Armatimonas rosea: one gene and its partner. The protein of the gene in region 1 interacts with the protein of each later gene in a pairwise test. Links are inferred from orthologs where the notes say so. Each region holds a gene or a part of one and is shown in the gene's direction. Other genes may lie near its edges.

Evidence for each region.
Region 2: the proteins of leuS (region 1) and ligA interact in binary tests that used the Escherichia coli proteins (3 or more experiments, as listed by UniProt). The link is inferred for Armatimonas rosea from one-to-one orthologs.

Annotation. Positions count from the first base shown.
Region 1 is NZ_JACHGW010000001.1:797,899-801,591, reverse strand. The notes cover bases 370-3,634. They hold leuS (leucine--tRNA ligase), read left to right. Parts: upstream 370-698; coding sequence 699-3,434; downstream 3,435-3,634. Other genes in these bases: HNQ39_RS03570 (hypothetical protein), read right to left, coding at 3,531-3,634; HNQ39_RS03580 (hypothetical protein), read left to right, coding at 370-665. Outside these bases: more of HNQ39_RS03580, read left to right, coding at 1-369; more of HNQ39_RS03570, read right to left, coding at 3,635-3,693.
Region 2 is NZ_JACHGW010000003.1:75,720-79,103, reverse strand. What follows is about bases 97-3,052. They hold ligA (NAD-dependent DNA ligase LigA), read left to right. Parts: upstream 97-540; coding sequence 541-2,565; downstream 2,566-3,052. Other genes in these bases: HNQ39_RS15395 (glycosyltransferase family 2 protein), read left to right, coding at 2,712-3,052; HNQ39_RS15405 (hypothetical protein), read right to left, coding at 97-386. Outside these bases: more of HNQ39_RS15405, read right to left, coding at 1-96; more of HNQ39_RS15395, read left to right, coding at 3,053-3,384. UniProt on the Escherichia coli protein: DNA ligase that catalyzes the formation of phosphodiester linkages between 5'-phosphoryl and 3'-hydroxyl groups in double-stranded DNA using NAD as a coenzyme and as the energy source for the reaction.

The DNA of each region.
Region 1 (3,693 bases):
TGCTGGCCCTACTGCGCCCCGGCTCCGCATCGTGGCGAGCGCGGGCGGGCACTGTAGGGCTGTTCTTTGGGCTCATTGGGCTCCTCTACACCTACCGCAGCAGGGTTCTCCCCGATGCCGATGAGCCGCATCTTCGTCCCTGGCGGCTCCTGCGCGGGGCGCTCTCCCACTCGCACTGGGAGCTGCGCCTCCCTCTCCAGAACGAGATCTACGACATTCCCTTGTGCGCCCTGTGCCTTTTCGGGCTCTTTTTCGTCGTACGCTGGCTCCGACAACAGACATTTGTGCAGGCGTGGCAGACTCAGACGCTAGGCCGGATTGGCTTGGTTCTCGCGCTGGTTGTTGGCGTGGGGCTCTGCCTGCTCCCTGGCTCGTGCGGCGTGGCGCTGCTGGACCCGAACCAGTCGGTGGGCGTCCAGCTCAAGCTCCTCGGGCTGCTCTTCCACTACAGCCAGCTCTACCTGACCGTTCGCTACAGCCGCAAGCACGGGACTCTCTGCCCTTGGCTCCTCTTGGTGCTGAGCAACTACCCCGTCGGTGCCTCGTTTGGCTGGCACTACGACATCACCGGCTGGCAGTTTCAGCTCCCCTACGCCGCCGTGCTCCTGCAGGTTCTCTGGCTCGACGTGCTTCAGCCCCGCATTTTAGCACGGGGTCCCTCCTGAGCGACAGAGGCGGTATACTTTGGGGATACAACTATGAGCGACGCTGTAATTGACGAAAATAGCGGGGGGCGCTACCCCTTCCGCGAGATTGAGAAGAAGTGGCAGGCCCGCTGGGCTGAGGCGAAGGTGCACAAGGCCACACAAGACACGAGCAAGCAGAAGTACTACGTGCTTGTCATGTTCCCCTACCCGTCGGGCTCCGGCCTACATGTCGGGCACTGCAAGAACTACGTCCCCGGCGATGTCGTGGCCCGCTTCAAGGCGATGCAGGGCTTCAATGTCCTCAACCCGATGGGCTGGGACGCCTTCGGGCAGCCCGCCGAACAAGACGCCATCAAGCGGGGCGTCAACCCGCGCACCGTGGTGCCGACCCTAGCCGAAGTTTACAAGAAGCAGCTCAATATCCTCGGGGTCAGCTACGACTGGGACCGCGAGATCAACTCCACCGACCCGAGCTACTACCGCTGGAACCAGTGGATCTTCCTAAAACTCTACGAGAAGGGCCTGGCGTACCGCGATGCCGCCCCCGTGAACTGGTGTGTCAATGAGAGCACGGTCCTGGCCAACGAGGAAGTGGTCGATGGCAAGTGCTGGCGCTGTGACGGCCCCGTGGTCAAGAAGCCTCTGCCGCAGTGGAAGCTGCGGATCACCAGCTACGCCGATCGCCTGCTAGCGGGTCTCGATAGCATCGACTGGGCCGAGGGCTTAAAAACCCAGCAACGCGACTGGATCGGCCGTAGCGAGGGCGCCGAGGTGGACTTCAAGCTGGCTCCCCCGTCGGACGGGGGCGGGGGGGGCATAACCGTCTTCACGACCCGCCCCGACACGCTCTGGGGCGCGACTTTTATGGTGCTCTCCCCCGAGCATCCGCTGGTCGCGGAGATTACGACGGATGCCCAAAAAGCCGCGGTCGAGGCCTACGCCGCCGACGCTGCCAAGAAGTCCGATGAAGACCGAACGGCAGAGGGCAAGGAGAAGACCGGGGTCTTCACTGGAGCCTACGCAGTCAACCCCGTCAATGGCGCGCAGATTCCTATCTGGATCGCCGACTATGTCCTAACCGGCTACGGCACCGGCGCGATCATGGCGGTCCCTGCCCACGACCAGCGCGACTTCGAGTTCGCCCGCAAGTTCGACCTGCCGATTGTTCTGGTCTACGCCGAGGCCGACACGCCCACCGAGAGCGAGCTGACCGAGGCCTTTGCCAGCGGCGGCGTTTTTCGAGAGTCTCTAGGCTCGCCGTTCTCAGGCGAGGCACAAGACAAGAGTGTGATCGTCCCCAAGGTCGTCAAGTGGATCGAGGAAAACGGCTACGGGCGCGGCAAGATTCAGTACCGGCTGCGCGACTGGCTGCTCTCCCGCCAGCGCTACTGGGGCACTCCGATTCCGATGGTGCACTGCCCGAGCTGTGGGATTGTCCCCGTTCCCGAAGACCAGCTCCCGGTGGTCCTGCCCGACTGCGAGAACTACAAGCCCGGCCCCGACGGCCGCTCGCCGCTCTCGACCATCCCGGAGTTTGTCCAGACCACCTGCCCGAGCTGTGGCGGCCCCGCCGAGCGCGAGACCGATACCATGGCCGGCTCCGTGGACTCGTCGTGGTACTTCCTGCGCTTCGCCGACCCGCACAACGCGGCCGCCGCGTGGGACAAGGCAATCGCCGACTACTGGATGCCGATCGACATGTATATCGGCGGGCGTGAGCACGCGGTCGGGCACCTGCTCTACTGCCGCTTCTTCACCAAGTTCTTCCAGGACCTGGGGCTGATCTCGGTCGATGAGCCTGCGGCCGCGCTGCGCAACCAGGGAATGCTCAACGCCTTCACGCCCGTGCTCTCGGGGACCGATAAGTCCATCAAGCCCGGCGAGTTTGTGAGCTACCCACGCGACGAGTGGATCGCGCAGTACAATGCCAACAAGGCCCCCATCCCGGCGGAGCGCATTATCGAGGTGGACGGCCAGCAGAAGATCGAGCCTATCGAGGTCGAGTTCGCCTGGCTGAAGATGAGCAAGTCCAAGCAGACCGCCGTGACGCCCGATGAGATGGCAGACAAATACGGCGCGGACTCGCTCCGCACGCTGATTCTCTTTGAAGCGCCCTTCGAGGATACGATCCAGTGGTCCGAGGAGCGCATGAACGGCCCGTACCGCTTCTTGTCGCGAGTCTGGGACACGGTGAGCGGGATTGTCTCCGCGCCGCCTGCACCGGGGACGCCCGAGGCGATCTCGACCGTGCTGAGCGGCGATCTCCCCGACACCTGGGCCCCCATGCCCGACACCGAGGTAAAGGCGCTGCGCCGCAAGCTGCATCAGACTATCGCGAAGGTGACGGTCGATATCGAGAGCTTCCGCTTCAACACGGTGGTCTCGGCCCTGATGATCCTCCACGATGCCCTGCGCAAGTTCTGCAACGCGGGTGGGGTCGCGCACCCGGCGGCACGGGAAGCGGCGGAGGGGCTGACCCTCCTGCTCGCCCCGCTCGCCCCGCACCTCGCCGATGAGCTCTGGGAGAAGCTCGGTGGCCAAGGCTACCTCTACCAGACCCAATGGCCCGTCAGTGACCCGTCGCTGGCCGCCGACGACGAAGTGACGGTCGTGGTGCAGGTCAATGGCAAGGTCCGCGAGAAGCTCCTGCTCCCCGCCGGGCTGGACAACGACACGCTCCAAGCCACCGCGCTCGACTGCGAGAAAGTCCGCGCGGACCTGGAGGGCAAGACCATCCGCAAGGTGATTGTCGTCCCCGGCAAGCTCGTCAATATCGTCGCGAATTAGGTTGGTCGATGATCGGCGGGGATTGAAAATCCCCGCCTAGGCCGCCTTCGGCGAAGCGCCCCGAGGGCGCGTGGGTTCTCCCGCGAGCGTGGGGACTTATTTCTCGACCTGACAGCTCTCCTGCGGGAAAATCAGGAGATAGCCCGTATTGCGCACCTCGGGAACATTGTGGCACCACCAAACGGCCGCTGCCGGGCTCTGTTTCACCAAGGCCTCAATCGCCTCGGCACCGGGGACGGCGTAGGCTTGCTCTGTGAGG
Region 2 (3,384 bases), on another replicon or contig:
TTGAGCGGGAAGTCGGCGCGGAGCTGCTCTAGGATCACGGCGCTCTCGGCGACATAGCTGGCGGACTGAAATGCGCCTGGCACGACCGGAAGGGCCCCGCCGCCCACAAAGACACGCCCCTCGGGGTAGAGGTCGATCAGCCCAAAGCGGCACTTTGAGGCGGCGCTGCCTAGGCCAATGTTCTTGGTCGCATCGTAGTAAGCAGACAGTGCCCACGCGGCGCGTGCAGCGAAGTGCTCTTTATCGGGCTCTGGGGCGGAGAGCTGCGCGCGATGGTCGTGGAGAAAGCTCTCCAGGGCGGTGGTGTCTTGGCGATCCAAAATCGGGGCGAGGTCGCGGCGAAAGGCGGCCTCATCGAAAACAAACGCCTGGTGTAGGTTGCTCATGGCTGATTCTATCCGATCCGCATGGCCACACCGCTCCCGTTTAGATCGCCCCATGGCCGGAACGGCCTTCGCAGCACGAAGCGCTCTCCAGTCCCCCCGTTCTGATCGGGGGGAGCTTCCGGTTTCCCCCCGTACACCATAGTATAATTTCATCATGACCTCTACCCCGTCTGAGCGCGCCGCGTGGCTGCGCACCGAGCTTGCCCGTCACAATGTTCTGTACTACATCCACGACTCCCCGGAGGTCAGCGATGCCGAGTACGATAAGCTCTACCATGAGCTGGTGAAGCTCGAGACCGAGAACCCTGAGCTAGTGACCCCCGACTCCCCTACCCAGCGGGTCGGCACCGCGCCCGCAAGCGCCTTTGGCTCCGTGACCCACAAGAAGCCCATGCTCTCGCTGGGAAATGCCTTCTCCGCCGACGAGCTGCGCGAGTTCGATGCCCGCGCCAAGCGGCACCTCGGGCTCCCCGAGGACACACAAGAGAAGATTGCCTATCTCTGTGAGCTCAAGCTCGACGGCCTCTCGGTCTCACTCACCTACGAGAACGGGCTCTTGGTGCGCGGTGCCACCCGCGGCGACGGGGCGACCGGGGAGGACATCACCGCGAACCTCAAGACCATCCCCTCCATTCCCCTACGCTTGGTTGGAGAGAACGTCCCCGCCCTGATTGAGATTCGCGGCGAGGCTTTTCTTACCCACGGCGAGTTTGCGAGAATCAACAGCGAGCGCGAGGCCAGCGGGGAGCCGACCTTTGCCAACCCACGCAACGCGGCGGCGGGAAGCCTGCGCCAGCTCGACCATAGGATCACGGCCGGACGCAAGCTCAAGGTCTGGTTCTATGCGGTCGGGGAGGCATCGGGCTGGGAGCCGGAGAGCCAGCGGGGGTGGCTGGAGCAGCTAAAAGCCTGGGGCCTACCCACCGCCCCCGAGCGCCAGCTCTGCGCGGATATCGACGAGGTGGTCGCGACGGTCGCTGCCTGGTCGGAGAAGAAGAACACGCTGGACTACGACACGGATGGAGTCGTGGTGAAGGTCAACGACTTCACGCTCCAGCGGGAGCTCGGACAGGTCAGCCGCGCACCGCGCTGGGCGATTGCGTATAAGTATCCTGCCTTACAAGTGGAGACCGTGGTCGAGGAGATTCTGGTGCAGGTGGGTCGCACCGGCGCGATCACGCCGCTCGCCAAGCTCGCTCCGGTCTCCGTGGCCGGGGTGATTGTGGGCCGCGCGACCCTGCACAACCAAGACGAGATCGACCGAAAAGATGTCCGTGTGGGCGACACCGTGGTGATCCAGCGCGCCGGTGAGGTCATCCCCGAGGTCGTGCAGGTGGTCACCGCCAAGCGCCCCGAGGGGACCGTTCCCTTCAAGCTCCCCGCGACATGCCCTTCCTGTGGGACTGCCACGGTCCGCGCGGAGGGCGAGGCGGTGACACGCTGCCCCAATGCGGAGAGCTGCCCCGCGCAGCTCCAGACCCGCCTGGAGTACTTTGTTAGCCGCAACGCGCTCAATATCGACGGCCTCGGTGGCGAGCGGCTGGCGCAGTTTATCGACGCAGGCTTGGTGCGCGATCCAGCCGATCTGTTCACACTCACCAAGGAGCAGCTTCTCCCCCTAGAGCGCATGGGCGAGAAGCTCGCTGACAACTTGATCGGGGAGCTAGAGCGCAAGAAGAACACCACCCTGGCGCGGCTCCTCGTGGCGCTGGGGATTCGGCATGTGGGGGAGGGTGGGGCGTCGCGGCTGGCGCAGGGCTTTGGGACGCTCGAAAAGCTCCGCGAAGCCACGGTCGAGCAGCTTGCCCAGGTCCCCGATGTGGGGCTGACCACCGCGCAGAGTGTCCGCACCTGGCTCGACAACAACACGGCGTTTCTGGACAAGCTTAGCTCTGTGGGCGTCGTGGCCCAAGGCGACGAGGCCGCGCCCGTCTCGGACCACTTCGCCGGTAAGAGCTTTGTCTTTACAGGAGCGCTCACCCTCTTCACGCGAGAAGACGCCGAGGCCACGGTCAAGCGCCTCGGAGGACGCGCGGCAGGCAGTGTGAGCAAGCAGACCAGCTACGTGGTCGCAGGACCGGGTGCAGGCAGCAAGCTGGCCAAGGCAGAGCAACTGGGCATCACCGTCCTCACCGAGGACGAGTTCGCGGCGATGCTTCCCGTAAGTGCCGAAGAATAACGCCCCTAGGAACGAGTCTTCGGGCTTAAGAGGGTGATCCACCCACAAGCGGGTACCCGGCCTTCGCAGCCAAGAGGATCTATGGGCACGCAGGTGCCCGTCGCCCTCTTAAGCCGGAAGCCTCGTGCTTCCGGTAGAATATTCCCATGGCCCTGATCTCGCTTGTCTTTCCGATCTTCAATGAAGAGGCAGTTCTCCCCGTGCTGGTGGCGCGGCTGGAGGCACTCCTGCCTATCCTAGAAAAAGACGGCGACACGGTCGAGGTACTCTTTGTCAACGATGGCTCGCGCGACAGCTCGCTCTTGCAACTACGGGAGCTGGCGCAGAAGCACTCCTGGGCGCGTGTGCTCTCGCTCTCGCGTAACTTTGGGCACCAGATCGCGGTCACCGCAGGGATGCACCACGCAACAGGGGATGCCGTTGTCCTCCTCGATGCTGACCTGCAAGACCCCCCCGAGCTCCTCCCGGAGATGATCCGCCTCTGGCGCGACGACGGCTGGGAGGTGGTCTACGGCAAGCGCCGCTCGCGCGAGGGGGAGACAGCCTTTAAGCTGCTCACGGCGTCGCTTTTCTACAAGCTCCTCCACCGGCTCACCAGTGTCGCCATCCCGGAGAACACGGGGGACTTTCGCCTGATGGACCGGAAAGTGGTGGATGCACTCAACGCCATGGGCGAGCAGCACCGGTTTCTACGGGGTATGGCGGCCTGGGTGGGCTTCAAGCAATACGCCTTAGAGTACGACCGCCCCGCCCGCGCCGCAGGAGAGACCAAGTACCCATTTCGGAAGATGTTCAAGCTCGCCATGGATGCCGTGACGG